DNA from 2 places in the Pseudomonas sp. YH-1 genome. Region 1 is predicted to be linked to the other one. Evidence: riboswitches for the same ligand, from Rfam matches in the RefSeq annotation. Region 1 holds a riboswitch; the other holds the start of a gene.

What was found. A riboswitch is a leader RNA that binds a small molecule or an ion and turns the genes downstream of it on or off. The one in region 1 is predicted to bind cobalamin.
Region 2: another riboswitch for cobalamin. It lies ahead of ACKI1H_RS09250 (TonB-dependent receptor domain-containing protein); the one in region 1 lies ahead of ACKI1H_RS08575 (CbtB domain-containing protein).

Annotation. Positions count from the first base shown of each region.
Region 1 is NZ_CP178184.1:1,814,036-1,821,446, forward strand. Features, by position in the region: gene cobN (cobaltochelatase subunit CobN) at 1-2,356, opposite strand, end outside; gene cobW (cobalamin biosynthesis protein CobW) at 2,540-3,592, opposite strand; cobalamin riboswitch at 3,688-3,880, opposite strand; cobalamin riboswitch at 3,943-4,152, shown strand; gene ACKI1H_RS08575 (CbtB domain-containing protein) at 4,259-4,444, shown strand; gene ACKI1H_RS08580 (CbtA family protein) at 4,538-5,248, shown strand; gene ACKI1H_RS08585 (cobalamin biosynthesis protein) at 5,318-5,734, shown strand; gene cobM (precorrin-4 C(11)-methyltransferase) at 5,731-6,477, shown strand; gene ACKI1H_RS08595 (bleomycin resistance protein) at 6,483-6,914, opposite strand; gene mapR (GntR family transcriptional regulator MpaR) at 7,152-7,411, opposite strand, start outside.
Region 2 is NZ_CP178184.1:1,946,855-1,954,265, forward strand. Features, by position in the region: gene ACKI1H_RS09235 (nitroreductase family protein) at 1-1,465, shown strand, start outside; gene tesB (acyl-CoA thioesterase II) at 1,479-2,348, shown strand; gene ACKI1H_RS09245 (HAD family hydrolase) at 2,357-2,968, shown strand; gene ACKI1H_RS09250 (TonB-dependent receptor domain-containing protein) at 3,258-5,114, opposite strand; cobalamin riboswitch at 5,209-5,398, opposite strand; gene eutS (ethanolamine utilization microcompartment protein EutS) at 5,652-5,987, shown strand; gene ACKI1H_RS09260 (EutP/PduV family microcompartment system protein) at 5,990-6,457, shown strand; gene eutQ (ethanolamine utilization acetate kinase EutQ) at 6,454-7,182, shown strand; gene eutT (ethanolamine utilization cob(I)yrinic acid a,c-diamide adenosyltransferase EutT) at 7,187-7,411, shown strand, end outside.

The DNA.
Region 1 (7,411 bases):
AGCCGTCGATCAGGCGCAGGGCGAACAGCTCCAGGCGTTCGCGGGTGTCGCCGTTGCTGCGCCAGGGTTCGTCGCTGACGGCGGTCAGCGAATCAGGGCGCGGACCTTCCCACGGCTCGGCGAAAGCGGCGTCCAGCGGGTCGCGGCCGAGCTTCAGGTCTTCGCTCAGCGCGCGCAGCAGGCTGGCGTTGCCGCCACGCCCATCGCCGCGCGGGATGCGCACCAGCGACAGCAACGTGTCGCGGCGCAACTCGCCCACGGGCGACTCGCCGAACACGTGCAGGCCGTCGCGAATCTGCGATTCCTTGAGGTCGCACAGGTAGGCGTCCAGCTGCGGCAGCCAGCTTTCCGGATCGTCACTCAACTGCAGGCCCAGCTCGCGGTCCAGCGCGGTCTCACGCACCAGCGTGAGGATGTCGCCACGCAGTTCGCTGGCGCGGCGCGGGTCGAGCAGCGAGGCGTCGTAGTACTCGTCGGCCAGGCGTTCGAGGTCGCGCAGCGGGCCGTAGTTTTCCGCGCGGGTCAGCGGCGGCATCAGGTGGTCGATGATCACCGCCTGGGCGCGGCGCTTGGCCTGTGCGCCTTCGCCGGGGTCGTTGACGATGAACGGGTAGAGGTTGGGGAGCGGGCCGAGGATCGCGTCGGGCCAGCATTCCTCCGAGAGCCCGACGCCCTTGCCGGGCAGCCATTCGAGGTTGCCGTGCTTGCCGACGTGGATTACCGCATCGGCGCCGAACACTTCGCGCAGCCAGAAGTAGAAGGCGAGGTAGCCGTGGGGCGGCACCAATGACGGATCGTGGTAGATCGCTGCTGCGTCGAGCTGGTAGCCACGTGCTGGCTGGATGCCGACAAAGCCCAGGCCGAAGCGCAGGCCAGCGACCATCATCCGGCCGCTGCGGAACATCGGATCCTGTTGCGGCTCGCCCCAGCGCTCGCGCACGGCTTGCTGGTTGGCTTCGGGCAGGCGCGCGAAGCAGGCAAGGTAGTCGTCCAGCGCCAGGCTCTGCGCGCAGGGGCGCAGGTCGAGGCTGTCGAGGTCGTTGCTGACGCCACCGAGCAGTTGCTGGATCAGCGCCGTGCCGGAAGCGGGCAGGCCGGCGACCGGATAACCCTGGGCCTCCAGCGCACGCAGGATGTTCAAGGCGGCGGCCGGCGTGTCGAGGCCGACGCCATTGCCGATGCGCCCATCGCGGGTTGGATAGTTGGCGAGGATCAGCGCCACGCGCTTGTCGGCGTTGGCCTTGCGCGCCAGCAGCATCCAGCGCCGCGCCAGTTCGGCGACGAAGTCCATGCCCGGCCGGTGCGGCAGGTAGCAGACCACATCGCTCTGGCTGCGCTCGCTGCGCCAGGCCAGGCCCTTGAAGCTGATCGGCCGGGTGATGAGGCGGCCATCCAGTTCCGGCAGTGCGATGTGCATGGCCAGGTCGCGCGGGCCGAGGCCTTGCGGGTTGGCGCGCCAGAGGTCGAGGTTGTCCAGCGAGCAGATCGCTTGCAGCACCGGCACGTCGCGGCGGAACGGCCGGTCCTGTGGCGCCTCCGGGTTCGACTGGGCGAAACCGGTGGTGTTGATGATCAGTTCGGCGTCGGCGCTATCGAGCAGGTTTTCCACTGCTTCCAGGCAGGCGGCTTCCTTGAGGCTGGCCACGGCAATGGGCAGCGGGTTGATGCCCTGGGCCAGCAGGCGATCGCAGAAGGTGTCGATGAAGCCGGTGTTCGCCGCTTGCAGATGCGTGCGGTAGAACAGCAGCGCGGCGACTGGGCACTCGGGATTCCAGTCGGCCTGCCAGCGGGCGAGGTCGCAGCGGCCGGTCTGTGGATGGTAGAGCGCGATGCGGGGCAGCGTTTGCGGCTCGCTCCACGGATAGTCGCGTTGCAGATGGCGCGTGGCGAGGCTGGCGAAGAGGTGCCGGGCGTTGTCCATCCCGCCCTGGCGCAGGTACTGCCAGAGGCGCTCTGCATCCTGCGGCGGGACGCTGCACAGCGCGCTGAGTTCGGGGTCGGGCTTGTCGTCGCCGGGTACCGCGATCAGCGTGACGCCGCGCTCGGCCAACGCCACCAACTGCTCCATGCCGTAGCGCCAGTAGCCGATGCCGCCGTGTACCGAGATCAGGATGACCTTGGCGTGCTGCAGCACTTCGTCGACGTAAAGGTCCACCGAGGCGTGGTTCTGCAGCTGCATCGGGTTGGCCAGCCGCAGGCTCGGGTAGTCCTCCGGCAGCTCGCGGGCGGCCTCGGCGAGCAGTGCCAGGTGCGAGTCGCCGCTGCAGAGAATCACCAGCTCGGCGGGCGTCTGGGCCAGGTGGGCGATGCCGTCGTCGGGGACGAAACCGCCGGGTTGGGTGCGCAGCAGGTGCATGGGCTTGCTCGGTGGTGGCTCTTCGTAGGAGCGAGCTTGCTCGCGAACAGCCTCGCGTCGGGGCTTGGTTCGCGAGCAAGCTCGCTCCTACAGGGACTTGGCATGACCGCAGGATGGGTGGAGCTTGCGTTACCCATCATCGGTGGTGGGTATCGCTGCGCTCCACGCCACCCTACGAGGTCATTACGCCAGGGCAGTACGCAGCTCGTTGGCGATGGTCGCCTGGTCCAGTTCCTGGCCGATCACCACCAGGCGCGTGCCACGGGTTTCGTCGCTGCGCCAGGCGCGGTCGAAGTGCTTGTCGAAGCGCTTGCCGACACCCTGCACCAGCAGGCGCATGGGCTTGCCGGGGATGGCGACGAAGCCCTTGATGCGCAGCACGGCGTGGCGCTCGACCAGCGCGTTCAACGCCTCGAGCAGGGCGCGTTCTTCCACTTCCGGCAGGTCGACATGGAAGGAGTCGAACTCGTCGTGGTCATGATCTTCATGGCCTTCGTGGTCGTGGTGTGTCGGGCGGCTGTCGATGTGCAGCTCGGCCTCGGCGTTCAGCCCCAGCAGCACCGAGAGCGGCAGCTGGCCGGAGCTGGCTTCGACGATCTTCACCGCCGGCGGCAGCTCCTCGGCGACTTCGGCGCGTACGCGGGCCAGCGCTTGGGCGTCGAGCAGGTCGGCCTTGTTCAGCACCACCAGGTCGGCGCTGGCCAGCTGGTCTTCGAAGAGTTCGTGCAGCGGCGATTCGTGGTCCAGGTTCGGGTCCTGCTGGCGCTGCTCGTCGACCTGCTCGGGATGGGCGGCGAAGGTGCCGGCGGCCACGGCCGGGCTGTCGACCACGGTGATCACCGCATCCACCGTGCAGGCGTTGCGGATTTCCGGCCACTGGAAGGCTTGCACCAGCGGCTTGGGCAGGGCCAGGCCCGAGGTCTCGATGAGGATCTGGTCGAGGTCGCCGCGACGCGCCACCAGTTCGCGCATCACCGGGAAGAACTCTTCCTGCACGGTGCAGCACAGGCAGCCGTTGGCCAGTTCGAAGACGCGGCCGACCGCCTCTTCTTCGCTGCAGCCGATGGAGCACTGCTTGAGGATGTCGCCGTCGATGCCCAGCTCGCCGAATTCGTTGACGATCACCGCGATGCGGCGGCCTTCGGCGTTGTCCAGCATGTGGCGGAGCAGGGTGGTCTTGCCGGCGCCGAGGAAGCCGGTGACGATGGTGACGGGGAGTTTGGCCAGGGTTTTCATGCGCGCCTCGCAAGCGGAAGTTGGCGGGCGGATGAAGGGCGCGCGCGCGGGTTCGCCGCGCAACGAAGGTCGCCACCGGATCACCCCGCCCGGTTGTCTTGATGCTGCACGAGGCAGGTCTCCTGGCTCACAGCCCTCTGTCGTCTCTTCGCCTTCCCGCCCGAATCGGCAGTGGCGCGTGAAGAGACAGGCTGTTCACAGTTGCGGGGGCAGCCGTGGCGCATCCGAAGATTTCCACGTTCCCTCTTAGCTCCGGCCAGCGCCGGAGAACCTCGAAGCAGGGAAGGCTACGCAGCGCAGGCGGGACGGTCAATCGCCGGGGATCGGTTGACGCCTGTCGGCTGCCGTGGTCAGCTAGCGCGGTTCCAGGTGTCTCGCGCCACGCGCGAGGTGAAACGGGAAGCCGGTGCGTCCGCAAGGACCAGTCCGGCGCTGCCCCCGCAACGGTAAGCGATCGTAGGGTCATCAGTAGTCACTGTGCTGACGCATGGGAAGACTGACCCGCTTGGCCACAGGCCAACGTCGCAAGCCCGGAGACCGGCCTGGAGCTTTCGTTTTTTGGCAAACCCGCGGTGGGCGGGCGCAGGCCGTGGCGCGACCGTTCCGGCGCGTTCGAATGCGTTCAACCTCTGCGTTCTCTTACTTTGATCTTCAGAGGGAACGTTCATGTCCAGCAGCACCCTGACGCACGCGTCGAGCACTTCCATCCCCCTTTCCAAGCGCATCAGCCTGGCCGTTGGCGCCAGCCTGCTGGGCGCGCTGCTGGTGTACTTCGCCGGCTTCTCGCATCTGGATGCGGTCCACAACGCCGCGCACGACACCCGCCACAGCGCCGGTTTCCCCTGCCACTAATGTGCACCGCCTGCGCGTAAGCGCAGCGAATTCGAGGCACTCTCGGTCGCGCTTTTGCAGCGTTCGAGGCCTCGTCTCGCCTGGAGAATTGCAATGATCAAACGTATCGCCCAGACCGCCGGTTTCGCCGGTCTGATCGCGGCGCTGGTACTCACCGTGGTCCAGTTGCTGTGGGTATCCCCGCTGATCCTCAAGGCGGAGACTTTCGAGAAAGCCGAGCCGGCCGCCGCGCTGGTCGAAGAACATGCCCACGAGCATGCCGAGGGCGCCGCCGCCGGCCACCACCATGATGACGAAGCCTGGGAGCCAGAAGACGGCTGGCAGCGCATCCTCTCCACCACCGGTGGCAACCTGGTGGTCGCCGTGGGTTTCGCGCTGATGCTGGCCGGCCTGTTCACCCTGCGTGAGCCGGGCAAGACTTCCGAAGGCCTGCTCTGGGGGCTGGCCGGTTTCGCCGTGTTCACCCTGGCACCTTCGCTGGGCCTGCCGCCGGAAGTCCCTGGTACCGCCGCCGCCGATCTGACCCTGCGGCAGACCTGGTGGATCGGCACCGCCGCCGCCACTGCCGTTGGCCTCGCGCTGCTGGTGTTCGGCCGTCACTGGGCACTGAAGGCCGTCGGTGTCGCGTTGCTGGTGGTACCGCATGTGATCGGTGCGCCGCAGCCGGAAGTGCATTCCAGCCTTGCACCGGAAAGCCTGGCCCACGAGTTCATCATCGCCTCGCTGGTCACCAACGCGGTGTTCTGGGCAGCCCTTGGCCTGGTCGCGGCCTGGCTGTTCCGTCGCTTCGCACCGTCGGCCTGATTCGCGCGTTATGCTCGCCCCCGCAGCCGGCACCGCCGCCTGCGGGGTTTTGTTTTCTGGAGGTAGGGAATGACGCTGGTTGCCGGCCTGGGTTGCCGCCGTGGCTGCTCGCTCGATGAACTGCGCGAGTTGCTGCGCGCGACGTTGGCCGAGTCCGGGCTCGACGAGTCGCACCTCACCGCGCTGGCCAGTGCCACGCTGAAGGCCGACGAGGAGGGGTTGTTGGCGCTGGCCGCCGCACTCGATCTGCCACTGAGGCTGTTCACGCCCCAACAGCTGGCAGCGTGCGAGAAGCGCCTGAGCGATCCCTCCGAAACCGTGCGCGCGGCCACTGGCAGCGCCAGCGTCGCCGAGGCTGCCGCGCTGCTGCAGGCCGAGGCCCAGGGCAACGCGCCGGCACGCCTGCTGGTGGGAAAACGGCGCAGCGACCAAGCCACCTGCGCGTTGGCCTTCATCCCCGTCGAATCCGCACAGGAGCAGCCATGACGGTCTACTTCATCGGCGCCGGCCCCGGCGACCCCGAACTCATCACGGTCAAGGGCCAGCGGTTGATCCGCACCTGCCCGGTGATCCTCTACGCCGGCTCGCTGGTGCCGCCAGCGGTGCTGGAAGGGCACAGCGCCGAACGCGTGGTGAATACTGCCGAACTGAACCTGGACGAGATCGTCGCGCTGCTGGCGCAGGCCCATGCCGAGGGCAAGGACGTGGCACGGGTGCACTCCGGTGATCCCTCGCTGTACGGCGCCATCGGCGAGCAGATCCGCCACCTGCGCGACCTGGGCATCGCCTACGAGATCATCCCCGGTGTTACCGCGACTTCCGCCTGCGCGGCGATCCTGGGTTGTGAGCTGACCCTGCCGGATATCTCGCAGACGCTGATCCTCACCCGCTACGCCAGCCGGACGCGCATGCCGGAAGGCGAATCCCTCGCCGAACTGGCGCAGCACCGCGCGACCCTGGCCATTCACCTAGGCGTCGGCCAGTTGGCCAATATCGTTGCAGAGTTGCTGCCGTACTACGGCGCGGATTGCCCCATTGCGGTGATCCACCGCGCCAGCTGGCCGGACCAGGACCAGGTCACCGGCACCCTCGGCGACATCCTGCCCAAGGCAGAAGCCAAGGGTTTCCGGCGTACGGCGCTGATCCTGGTGGGCAGGGTGCTGGGGGCGGAAGGGTTTGCCGATTCGTCGCTGTACAGCGCGGAGCATGCGCACCTGTATCGGCCGTAGCGAAATCACTCGGCTGGCAGGGGCCGCGATCCAAGACTCTGGGCGAAGCGCAACAGGTAGCCGTCCGGGTCCTGGACGAGGAAATTGCGCTCGCCGTACAACTGTTCGTCCTGCCGGTACCAGCGCTCCTCGACGGGTTTGCGTAGCGAGATGCGCGCCTCGTTCAGCGAACTCACCAGCGCCTGAATATCGGGGCAGCGAATGGAGAAGTTGACGCCTCGTCCCAGTGGAGGGTCCAGTGGGCGCACGCTCCATGGCGAGTCGGAATGCCAGTCCTGCTCCAGCATGAGCTGGCTGTCGCCAAAGGAAAGAAAGGCGAAGTCGTCTTCGCGGCGCTGGTACTCGATGGCGAAACCGAGCACCTCGCAGTAGAAGTGCAGGCTTCTCGTCAGGTCTGCGACGATCAGTTCCGGCACCAGGGCGTTCATCTTCAGCATGTCGGTGTTCTCACGCCAGCCACTGCTCCCCGCGCGGCGCCATGCCGCGCCGCAGGTACCAGCGTACCCACAGGTGCACGCCGAGTGCGGCGCACACCGTGAGCAGGATCATCAGGTCTTCGGCATCCATGGCAGCTTCCCTCGTCCGGGTTTCCTGCCTGACAGGGTAGGCCTGCGACAAAGTGCCGCACAGATACAGATCGTTTCCGAATGTGCGGATCAGTCCTGCGGCGCTTGTCAGCCCTGCAGCGAATGAATGATCCGTCCGAGGGTTTCCATGGCCTGTTCGCTGGCCGTCGTCCAGGGGTGCCCATAGTTCAGCCGCAGGCAGTGGCCGAAGCGCCGCGTCGCCGAGAAGATCGGCCCCGGCGCCAGGCTGATGCCCTGGGCGTGGGCGAGCTGGAACAGCTTGAGCGCGTCGATCTGCTCGGGCAGCTCCAGCCACAGGAAGTAGCCGCCGCTGGGCCGGGTGACGCGGGTAGCGGCGGGGAAGTGCC
Region 2 (7,411 bases), 130 kb from region 1:
GCCGCAGGAAGAGTCGCCGGGGTATGACGAAGCATTTGCCGGCCCCATCGGCCAGCCAGCGCCGCTTGATCTGGCCAGCGTTTCGCAATTGCTCTACGACAGCCTGGCTATCTCGGCGTGGAAGGAAGCGGGCGGCAACCGCTGGGCGCTGCGGGTCAATCCGTCCAGTGGCAACCTGCACCCGACCGAGGCCTATCTGCTGCTGCCTGCCGGGGCTGTGGATAACGCCGCGCTGCTGGCTCATTACAGCGCCGACGAGCATGTGCTGGAGGTGCGTGCCGAGCTGCCCACGCCGCTGGCCGAACAGCTGAACCACGCTCTGCCCGCTGGCGGTTTCCTGCTGGCGCTGGCGAGCATCCCCTGGCGCGAGGCCTGGAAGTACGGCGAGCGCGCCTATCGCTACTGCAATCACGACCTCGGCCACGCGCTGGCCTGCCTGAGCATCGCCGCAGCGATCCAGGGCTGGGAAGTGCGCCTGTTGCATGGTGTCGCCGAGGCACGGCTGGATGCGCTGATCGGCCTCGACCGTGACGGCTTCAGCGAGCACGAATTCGCCGACGCACTGCTGTGGATCGGCCCGGCACAACCCGCCGAATTCCCGCTGCCCAACAACCTGCTCAAGGGCCTCGCCGAACTGCCGCTGGCCGGAACGCCCAATCGCCTGTCGCGGGACTATCGCCACTGGCCGGAGCTGGAGCGCGTGCACGCGCTGTGCCGCGCGCCTGCGTTGCCGGCTGGCGAATGGGCCGCGTCGCAGCTGGAAGCGGCTGTGGATAACCCCGGCCTGCCGCTGCGCCCGATCCTCCACCGCCGCCGCAGCGCGCAGTCCATGGACGGCCGCAGCGGCATTCACGCCGAGCTGCTGTATGCCTGGCTGCGCCGCCTGATGCCGGAGCGCTCGCCCGTGCCCTTCGCCTGTACCGGCGAACCGGCGCGCATCGACCTGCTGCTGTTCATCCACCGCGTCCAGGGCCTGGAACCCGGCTTGTACTGGCTGGGCCGCAGTGGCCGCGACGCCGGTGGGCTGCGCGCGGACTACCTGTGGCAGAGCGTGGAGGAAAGCGGCCTGCCGCTGTACCGCCTGCTGTCCGGCGATGCGCGCGGGCTGTCGGCTTTCCTCTCCTGCGGGCAGGACATCGCCAGTGACGGCTGCGTCGCCTTTGCCATGCTCGCCGATCTCGACGCTGCGCTGGCCGAGGGGGCATGGACTTATCCGCGCCTGTACTGGGAGGCCGGCCAGATCGGCCAACTGCTCTACCTGGAAGCCGAGGCTGCGGGAATTTCCGGCACCGGCATCGGCTGCTATTTCGATCCGGCGCTGGAAGAACTGCTGGGCGGGAGTTCGGACTGCCCGGTCAGCCTCTATCATTTCACCATCGGCCGCGCGGTCTGGGATGAACGGCTCACCAGCCTTCCCGCCTACAGCGCGCCGCGCCGACTCCCACTTCAGCAAGACCGCAATTGAGGAAACAACGCGCATGACCCAGATCCTGGACAACCTGGTGGCTCTGCTGAGCCTGGAACAGATCGAAGAGAACCTGTTCCGCGGCACGAGCCAGGACCTCGGGTTCCGCCAGCTGTACGGCGGGCAGGTACTCGGCCAGGCGCTGTCGGCGGCCAGCCAGACCGTCGAGGCGGAGCGCCACGTGCATTCGATGCACGGTTACTTCCTGCGTCCGGGTGATGCCAGCAAGCCGGTCGTCTACCAGGTCGATCGCGTGCGTGACGGCGGCACCTTCAGTACCCGCCGCGTCACCGCGATCCAGAAGGGCCAGCCGATCTTCGCCCTGAGCACCTCGTTCCAGACCGACGAGGAAGGCTTCGAGCACCAGATCACCATGCCCGACGTGGTCGGCCCGGAGAACCTGCCTACCGACCTGGAACTGAAGAAGGCCGGCGCGGAGAAATTCCCAGAACGCATCCGCGACAAGCTGCTCTATCCCAAGCCCATCGAGATCCGTCCGGTCACCCAGAACGACCCTTACGAACCCACCGTCGGCGAGCCGATCAAGTACCTCTGGCTGCGCGCTGACGGCAAGCTGCCGGACATCCCGGCACTGCACAAGTACATCCTCGCCTACGCCTCGGACTTCGGTTTCCTCACCACCTCGCTGCTGCCCCACGGCCGCTCGGTCTGGCAGAAGGACATGCAGGTCGCCACCATTGACCACTCCGTGTGGTTCCACCGCGACCTGCGTGCGGACGAATGGCTGCTCTACGCCATCGACAGCCCCTGGGCCGGCAACGGCCGTGGCTTTGTGCGCGGCAGCATCTTCAACCGTGACGGCCAGCTGGTCGCATCCTCGACCCAGGAAGGCCTGATCCGCCGCCGCGAGGACTGGGCATGACGCTCGCCCTGTCGCTGGGAGAGATTCGCCACTGGGTGTTCGACATGGACGGCACCCTGACCCTGGCGGTGCACGACTTCCCGGCGATCAAGCGGGCGCTGGGGATTCCCCAGGAACACGACATCCTCACCCACCTGGCCGCGTTGCCGGAAGATGAGGCAGCAGCCAAGCACGCCTGGCTGCTGGAGCATGAGCGCGAGCTGGCGGTGGCGTCCAAGGCCGCGCCGGGCGCGGTGGAACTGGTGTGTGCGCTGCACGGCGCGGGTTACCGGCTCGGCATTCTCACCCGCAATGCCCATGAGCTGGCGCTGATCACACTGGACGCCATCGGCATCGGCGATTGCTTCCTCACCGAGGATGTTCTCGGCCGTGGCGAGGCGGACCCCAAGCCCAGCCCGGACGGCCTGCTGCGCCTGGCCGCGCGCTGGGATGTGGCGCCGCAGCGGATGCTGATGGTCGGCGATTACCGCTTCGATCTCGATTGCGCCCGTGCCGCCGGCGCGCACAGCGCGCTGGTCAATCTGGCCGACCATCTACAAGAGAACCCCTGGCCCGAGCTGACCGACTGGCATGCGCAGGACTGCGCGGAGCTGGGACGGATGGCGGGCGTGCTGGTCTGAGTCCGCTGCCTTGCGGGTTCGCGAGCAAGCTCGCTCCTACGATGAGCAAACCGGGGAGCTCAGGGATATCCCTGCACGCCAACCCTGTAGGAGCGAGCTTGCTCGCGAACAGCCGCCAGCACCGAGGTTCCCGGTAGGAGCGCCCCTTGGTCGCGCTCCTGGCATATGTGTGAACCTCGATCCGTAGGATGGGTGGAGCCTAGGCGATACCCATGCTGGCAGTGCCAGGCACGATGGGTATCGCTGCGCTCCACGCCATCCTACGAAAGCGCCGCAGCGCTGGCAGGAGTTACAGCTCCGGCGTCCAGGTCACCGCCAGCAGCGCGGTGCGGCCCGGTTCGCGGTAGGGGCGGGCTTCGCCCATGTAGTCGCTCGGGCTGGTCGGGCGCAGGTAGTCGCCCAGGGTGTAGTTGCGATCCAGGGCGTTATCCAGCTTCAGGTCGAAGCGAATTTCATTGCTGGCCAACCAACTGGTGCGCAGGTCGAGCACGCCGTAGCCGGACAGCTCGCGGGTGTTGGCGGCGTCGTCGTAGCGCTGGCTGACCGCGCGCCAGGTGCCGCCGACACCGAAGGCGCCGAACTGGCGGTCGAGGTCCAGGCTCAGGGTGCGGCGCGCGCGGTAGGGCAGGGTGTGGCCGGTGTCGCGGTCGCGCGGGTCGATCAGGCTCAGGCCGAGTGCGGCCTGCCAGCCCAGTACCTCGCGGGCGACGCTGGCCTCGAAGCCATCGATGCGCGCCTTGTTGATGTTCTCCGGCTGGTTGCTGGTACTGTCCCAGGCGATCAGGTCATCGATCTCGGTGCGGTACAGCGAGGCTTCCAGGTGCGTGCCGGAGAAGTCTCCGCGCCATTGCAGCTCGTAGGTCTTCGAGGTCTCGGCCTTCAGGTCCGGGTTGCTCGCGCCGGGGTAGTAGAGGTCGCTGAAGGTCGGCGCGCGGAAGCCTTCGCCGTAGCTGGCGATCCAGGTCTGGCTGTCGCCCACCGGCAGGCTGAAGGCGGCGTTCCAGCTGTTCTGGCTGCCATAGGCCTGGTTGTTGTCGTGACGGATACCCAACTCGGTGCCGAAGCTGTCGCCCTTGAAACTGTGCTGGGCGAAGAAGGCGCGGTTGCTGCGCTGGTCCTCGGCGAAATCGGTGGTGCCGTCGACCTTGTCTTCGTACCAGTCGGCGCCCAGGGCCAGCTGGTTGGCTTCGTCCAGTTGCAGGCGGTTGAGCCAGCTCGCCGAGTGGCGGGTGGTTTCCAGCGTGCCGTTGTTCCAGCTGTCGGCGGCGCCCACGGCCTTGTTGCGGTCATAGCTGCGACCCAGCTCCAGGCGGCTGTTCCACATCGAGGTGATCTGGCCGTCGAGGTAGGCGCTGTAGCTGCTGACGCGGAATTCGTCACGGGGCGAGCCCGGCTCGAAGTTGTAGGCGTCGTCGTATTCGTTCTTGCCGCGCTGGTCGTTGAGGTTCAGGCCGGCCTTCCAGTCCTCGCTGAAGCGATGGTCCAGGTTCAGGTGCACGGCCTTGTTGCGCTGGGCGTCGTGGTCGTTGTCGGCGCCGACGTTGTCGCTGGTGCGGTCCCAGCCCTGGCTCTCGTCCAGGCTGCCGCCGAGGTTGTAGCGGGTCTGCTCGTTACCGCCGGAGAGGCTCAGGCTGCGCTCGAAGGTGCCGTGGCTGCCGGCGGCCAGGCGCACTTCCGGGTGCAGGCCGGCTTCGCCGCGGCGGGTGAAGATCTGGATGACGCCGCCGATGGCATCGGCGCCGTACAGCGCGGAACGCGGGCCACGGGTCACTTCGACACGCTCGATGCTGTCGATGCTCAGGTAGTCCAGGCGGGCGATGCCGCTGCTGGCCGAGGCGACGCGTTGGCCGTCCACCAGCACCAGGGTCTGCGCGGTGCTGGTGCCACGCACGGAGTACGAGACCACGCCGCCGGAGCTGCCCATCTGCACGCCGGGCACGCGGGCGAGCAGGGCGGGGACGCTGCGCACCTGCAGGCGTTCGATGTCGGCACGGGTGAATACGCTGTTGGCCGAGGTGGCTTCGGCGCGCGGCTGGGCCTGGCGCGCGGAGGTGATCACCTGGTCGGAGAGTGTGTAGATGTCGCCAGCGGCGAAGGCCATGCCGGGCAGCAGGCTGGTGGCCAGGGCGAGTCGGGTCAGTTTCATGGAGCGTCCTCAAAAGCGGTCGGATGACTTTCGAGGAGGGCGTGGCAAGGGCGGCAGGCCGCACTTGACGGTGCGGCCCTCCGCAACACCTGTCGGGGCGTGTCGAGGGCGGTCTCCGGGCTGCCGACGTCACATCGCCGCCTTCCCACAGTCGTGCAGTGGCTACTGGCGATGCTGCAATCCATGAAGGATCGCGTCGGTTACCGTTGCGGGGGCAGCGCAGGTCTTTCACCTGCTTCCCGTTACCTCGAACGAAAACGGGGCGAACCATACGACCAAGGTCTGCGATGAGCAAGGGCAGCGGCGATCGACGGCTCGTGCTGCGCTGTGCCAACGCTTTCCGACGACTCGCCGCCAGCCCATCTGGCAGGGGCTTTGCCGACCTATTGCGGGCTGCGACGAAATCGCCCAGGTCGTGCCCATGGGCGCGATGGCCCGCTCGAACTCTGTCGATCCGCTGAAAAGTTTGCCGATTTTCGATAGGGCTGGTCTGCCCCCCTTGGTTAGCCTTTTGTTCATGGACAAGAGGTGCGCCCGATGAGCAGAGAACGAATCATTCAGGAGTTTGTGCCAGGCAAGCAGGTGACCCTGGCACACCTGATTGCGCATCCGCAGGAAGACCTGTCGAGCAAGATCGGCGTCCCTGGCGCCGAGGCCATCGGCATCATGACGCTCACCCCCGGCGAGACGGCGATGATCGCGGGTGATTTCGCCACCAAGGCCGCCAATGTGCAGATCGGCTTCCTCGATCGCTTCAGCGGCGCACTGGTCCTCTATGGCAGCGTCGGTGCGGTGGAAGAAGCGCTGGAGCGTACCTGCGCCAACCTCGACCGCCTGCTCGCCTACACCATTTGCCCGGTGACCCGGAGTTGAGCATGCAGACCCATCGATATGCCCTGGTCGGCGGCGTGGGAGCGGGCAAGACCACCTTGTTCAACGCCCTGCGCGGCCGCCGCGAAACGCCGCGCAAGACCCAGGCCCTGGACTTCGACCTGTGCGGTGCGATGGATACCCCCGGCGAGTTCATCAGTCATCCACGGCTGTACCGGGCCTTGATTACCAGCACCGACAACGTGGACACCCTGGTCTACGTGCATCCGGCCAATGAGCCGGAGTGTCGTTTGCCGCCGGGACTGCTCGACATTCACTCGGGCAAGCGCCTGGTCGGTGTGATCAGCAAGTGCGACCTGGCCGACGCGGACCCGGATGCGGCCGAGTCCCTGATGCGGCGGCACGGCATCCATGGCGAGATCCTGCGCGTCGCCCAGGACGACCCCACCAGTATCGAGCGTCTGCGCCAGGTGTTGCACGGACGCGCTCCGCTTGAGGAAAAGTATCCATGAAAAAGCTGATTACCGCGGGCTCCGTGCGCGAGGCGATTGCCGCCGGGCAGCGTTCGCTCGAAGTCGAGCTGCCGCGCTGCATTCTGACGCCCGAGGCGCGGATGATCGCCGAGGAAGCAGGGCTGGAGATCATCGAGCGCATCGCCGGTGAGGCCGTGCAGCCTGGGGATGGTACGGCCATGAAAGGCACCGAGGCGGTCAACGATTCCGCGGTTGCCAGCGAGGACCAGATTGCGGCCATCCGCGCAGCCGTGCTGGAGCGTCTTCCTGCCGATGCCGATGCGGCACTGGTTGAACAACTGGTGCGCAAGGCGGCTCGGGCGGGTGGCATGACAGCGAGTCCGGAACCGTCGGGATTCGAGTCGCGCACCGGTGCTGGCGGCATCAAGCTGGTGAAGGGCGACAGCGTGCGTTTCGGCCTGCTCGACGGCGTCGAGGGCGGTTGCCAGATCGGCATCACCGACGTGGTCGGTACCGAGGATGGCAGCAGCATGGGCGCCGGCTTCATGCAGTGGGAAAACGCTTTCTTCCCGTGGACGCTGAACTACGACGAGGTGGACCTGGTACTCGAGGGTGAGCTGCACATTCGTCAGCACGGCGAGACCCTGGTTGGCCGGCCCGGCGACCTGCTGTTCATTCCCAAGGGCAGCCGCATCGAGTTCGGTACGCCGACCCGTGTGCGCTTCCTCTATGTGGCCTGGCCGGCCAACTGGCAGGAGCAATGAGGCGATGAGCACCTTCATCACCGAGACCTGGCTGCGTGAGCGACATGGCCTGAGCGAAGGTACCGAGTTGCACCTGCCGGCCGACGCCCGCTTGACCCCGGCGGCGCGTGCGCTGATCGAGGCGCGCCGGCTGACAGTGAAGTACCACGACGAGCAAGGGCGCCTGTTCCGCGACAACCAGGCCGGCGATGGCGCCGAGCCGGAGCCGGTGCACGGGCTGACCGGTCAG